2 regions of the Methylophilus luteus genome follow, and region 2 is predicted to be linked to the other one. Evidence: riboswitches for the same ligand, from Rfam matches in the RefSeq annotation. Region 2 holds a riboswitch; the other holds the start of a gene.
The links. A riboswitch is a leader RNA that binds a small molecule or an ion and turns the genes downstream of it on or off. The one in region 2 is predicted to bind thiamine pyrophosphate.

Region 1 (2,397 bases), on a different contig from region 2:
GGCATTTCTATTTAAAGTTTTACCATTTAAAGTTTTTATTATCGCTTTATTTATTAAGGAAATGTCATGACACAAATCATCATCGACCACAATCCATCTGAAGAAAAATTGAAAGACCTGGGCGTAAAAAGCTGGAATACCTGGGATTGCGCACCTTCAAAATTCCCTCTCGATTTCACCATGACTGAAAAAGCCTATGTGTTGGAAGGCGAATTCAAAGTGACTCCACAAGGTGGCGACACAGTGACTATCAAAGCTGGTGACTACGTTGAGTTTCCAAAAGGCCTGAAATCCCAGTGGGAAGTAGTTAAACAATTGAAAAAACACTACAAACATTTCTAATTGATTGTTGTAGCAAGTATTCAATAAAAAAACCCTGCCATGCAGGGTTTTTTGTTTTTGCTGCAGGCGCTATGTTTAAACTTTGCAAAGTATGCAGCGGATTTAAGCCTAATAGCGCATCACTCTCTAGCAAAGTAATTGATATCAAACTACAATCTCATCCTGATTGAAAAATCAAACCGCCTTGGGGTGGCTAACGCCTGAGATCTCGCGCAAGCGAGGAACCCAATGAACCTGACCCAGATAATGCTGGCGTAGGGACAGGCAGAGCATCTACAACGCAAAAGTTTTTGGTTTGTTGTCCCCTCAACACACCTACTCACGTCATTGTCACTCTCCCCCTGTCCTTTTTATGTGTCTTATAGAAAGGATTACCTTGAAACCGATTAGCAAACCATTGTCCCTGATAGGGCTGTTACTGACCACGCCCGCGCTGGCCGCCGAGGATGACGAAGCAGTCAAACTGCCTGACGTCGTAGTGAGCGCGGATTTCCGCCCCAGCACCGCACAGAAAACCGCTGTCAGCCTGACCGAGATCGACAAGGAAACCATAGAAGCTCGTAGCGCGCAGCATTTGGAAGAAGTGTTGAACCTGGCACCGAATGTCAATGTGTCAGCAGGGGCATCGCGCGGACGATTTTTCCAGATCCGCGGCATGGGCATACTCAGTCAATACGATAACCCGGTGAACCCGTCAGTCGGTTTGATCATCGATGGCATAGACTTTAGCCGCCTGGGTGGTGCAGCTACGCTGTTTGATATTGAAGCGATAGAAGTGCTACAAGGGCCTCAGGGCACTAAATTCGGCCCCAATGCGATTGCCGGCGCCATTACCATGCGCAGTGCCGAGCCTAGCAAAGAATTTAAAATGCGCGCCCAAGCCGGGATAGGTGAATACAACACGCGTAACTTTGGCGTCGCGGTAGGCGGTACCATAGTCGAGGACCAGTTGCTGGGGCGCGCTTCTATCTATACGCATAAATCTGATGGCTATATGCAAAACGACACCCTGGGTAGGGACGACACGCAAAAGCAGGATGAGCTGACCTTCCGCAGTAAATTCAAGTTATTCGCGACTGAAGACCTGACCCTGGATTTCACCCTGATGCATGTGAATGTGAATAATGGCTATGACGCATTTACCCTGGACAACTCCAGGCGCAGCCAGGCCAATCAGCCTGGTGCAGACACACAGAACACCAACGCGTTTGCGGTAAAGGCTAATTGGCAGGCTTCGGATGCAGTGATCATACAGTCTGAAGCCACTTATTTAAATTCTTCATCCACCTACAGTTTTGATGGTGACTGGAGAACAGAGAATGACTTCGAAAAACATAACCGTGACCGCGACAATTACTCATTTGAGTTACGTGCCTTGTCTGATAAAGCTGGCCGTATCTTCAATGGCTCCACGGATTGGACGGTAGGTGTTTATCGTTTTGTGCAAGATGAACACTTCAAGTCCAGTGTCGATTACAGAAGTTACGGGCCTGATGAATTGACTCAGTTGAGGGGTAAATACAAAACAGAGAACACGGCATTGTTTGGACAATTAGATAGCCATTTAACTGACAAATTAACACTGGTCTCAGGTCTGCGGGTAGAGGATTTCAAGGCCGACTATGCTGATAGTGGATTTGTTACCTCTGTCCCTAGCAGCACGCAAAAGCGTCTGGACGAAGTCCTTTTTGGAGCCAAATTAGGCCTGAATTATCAGGCTAACGCGGATCAATTACTGTATACATCTTTAACACGCGGCTACAAACCTGGCGGGATCAACAACAAGGCCAATTTGCCGCAAAACCAGAGGCAGTTCAACACCGAGTACATGTGGAATTTTGAAACAGGGCTTAAATCGCGCTGGCTGGATGGCTCATTGATCACCAATCTGGCAGCTTTTTACGCCAAGCGGCTGGATGCGCAAACGCATAGTTCTGCCCAGATAGCGGGCACCGGTAATTTTATCGAATTTTATGATAATGCTGCCAGAGCCTCACATCAAGGTGTGGAAGCAAGCCTGGACTGGTTCTTGACGGATCAATTCCGTATCATGGG
Region 2 (2,397 bases):
TGGCGCCTATGCCGGTGCCTACCGAGAGCCCGCCTTTGATCAGTTTGCCGTAATCAAGCTGGTTTTCCGTCATCAGGTTGAGCGCGTAGTAAGACGCCAGTATGCCTGGCATCATGGAGATCATGGTCACTTCAGGGTTGTAGGTGACCTTGGTACAGATCTCGTAAGCCAGCATGCCGATAAAATGCATGGCCCAGATGCCTGCTCCCAGTGACGCCGAACTGGCAAGAATGGAAAATCTCTGCGAAACCAGTGAAGTCTGTTTTTGTGACAGGCGAGTGAGCTGCAAGGCCAGCACTGAGCTGCCGATAGCGACCAGCGCTGACAGGATCACCAGCCATGGATTATAAGTACCGAACAGCAAAGGGGTGGGCGAACCTTCCCGAAAAAAGAAAATACTGTACCAATCCATGCGCTACGTGCCTTGAAGAAAAAGAGTTGATTTGCAACGGCTAGTCTAGCGCGTGACTGCGGAAAATTATCTTTAGAATAATGCTGTTTTAAAAGGCTAATTCTGAGTTTAACTTGTTGACTTGATTGATATTTAAGTCACCCGGCAAATATAAAAAAACCCTGCGCAGGCAGGGTTTTTCACGGGCTGGTGCGTGCCGCCGTGCTGGTCAGTGGCACAGCACGTGACAGATCAGCTGGTAGCAGATAGTCATAAAACCTATGGTGGTCAGTACAAAACTGATGGCAGAAAACACTTTCCATTTCATTTTGCTCCAGAAGTCAGTGTCAAACGCGGCAATGGTGAAAATGGTTGGGTTGGTAAAGCCGCCTATGGCGACACAGACACAGGCAAAATGGTGCAGCTCTATACCGGCGGTTCTGGCTGTGGCAAAAAAACCCAGCTGAAACAACGCCATCAGGGCATAGTCAACGTGGGCACGTATCATGGTTTTGTAATCGATCAGAAATCCGCCATCTATCCCCGGTATGGGAAACCAGCGGGCGAATGTCATCAGCCATGCCGATAAAATTAAAGCGGTAGTACAGGCGACTGCGCCTATCAATAAGACTTCCATGTTTCTCTCCTGAGCGTTGGTTTAAGGGTGTCCCGTATTTTTAATTGTGTCGGGAAATGTGATTGTAGACAGATCTGTCTGTCAATATGCGCCACGGCAAATGCGGTGTCGCTTGCGTTATCTGTGGTTTTCACGCACAATCCGTTCCTTGCTAGGGGTCTGTAAATCCTTCGTTTTAAAGGTTTTGCAGTGAGAATTACCCTTCGAACCTGATGCGGTTGATACCGCCGTAGGGAATGCAAAGTCCCGCATCCTTACGTCTTTTCTTTTAAGGATGCCCAATGAACGCCATAGACAAAAATCTTCAGTCCCAGAGCCCGCCGTCTAAAAACACCAGATTCGTCAATGCGGATGCCAAAGTCGACGAAGCCACCAGCAAACCCTTTGCCAAGTCGCGCAAGATCTACGTTCAAGGCTCACGTGCTGATATCCAGGTGCCGTTCCGGGAGATCTCGCTCAGCGATACGCCTTCCAGCTTTGGCGGTGAAAGCAACCCGCCAGTCGTGGTGTATGACACTTCCGGCCCGTATACCGACCCGGCAGTGGATATCGATATCCGTAACGGTTTGCCAGCCTTGCGTGCGCAATGGATCATGGAACGTGGTGATGTAGAGCAGCTGGACGGCCCCAGCTCTGATTTCGGTCACCAGCGCCTGGTCGATCCTGAATTAGCCGACATGCGTTTCAACCTGCACCGCAACCCTTTGCGCGCCAAAGCCGGCCACAATGTCAGCCAGATGCACTATGCGCGCCAGGGCATCATCACGCCGGAGATGGAGTTTATCGCCATCCGCGAAAACCAGCGCCGTGAAAACATGAGCGAACTGCTGCAGACCCAGCATCCTGGCCAGCACTATGGCGCCAGCATCCCTAAAGTCATTACGCCTGAATTCGTGCGTGACGAAGTGGCGCGTGGCCGTGCCATCATCCCGGCCAACATCAATCACCCTGAAATCGAGCCCATGATCATAGGCCGTAATTTCCTGGTCAAGATAAACGCCAACATCGGCAACTCGGCACTAGGCTCCTCTATTTCTGAAGAAGTGGAAAAAATGGTGTGGGGCACGCGCTGGGGCGGCGATACCGTGATGGATCTGTCTACCGGTAAGAACATACACGAGACGCGCGAGTGGATCATACGCAACTCACCGGTGCCTATCGGTACCGTGCCTATCTACCAGGCGTTGGAAAAGGTCAATGGCAAGGCCGAAGACCTGACTTGGGAGATCTTCCGTGACACCTTGATAGAGCAGGCGGAGCAGGGCGTGGATTACTTCACCATACACGCTGGCGTACGGTTGGCGTATATCCCGATGACGGCCAAGCGCATGACCGGTATCGTCTCACGCGGTGGTTCCATCATGGCCAA

Region 1: linked by a shared signal. The riboswitch ahead of ACFQ1Z_RS05385 (TonB-dependent receptor) and the one ahead of thiC (phosphomethylpyrimidine synthase ThiC) in region 2 are both predicted to bind thiamine pyrophosphate.

Annotation. Positions count from the first base shown of each region.
Region 1 is NZ_JBHTKB010000001.1:1,193,658-1,196,054, reverse strand. Features, by position in the region: gene ACFQ1Z_RS05390 (cupin domain-containing protein) at 67-342, shown strand; TPP riboswitch at 518-621, shown strand; gene ACFQ1Z_RS05385 (TonB-dependent receptor) at 719-2,397, shown strand, end outside.
Region 2 is NZ_JBHTKB010000003.1:253,112-255,508, forward strand. Features, by position in the region: gene ACFQ1Z_RS13525 (PAS domain S-box protein) at 1-412, opposite strand, end outside; gene ACFQ1Z_RS13530 (hypothetical protein) at 621-1,028, opposite strand; TPP riboswitch at 1,172-1,282, shown strand; gene thiC (phosphomethylpyrimidine synthase ThiC) at 1,310-2,397, shown strand, end outside.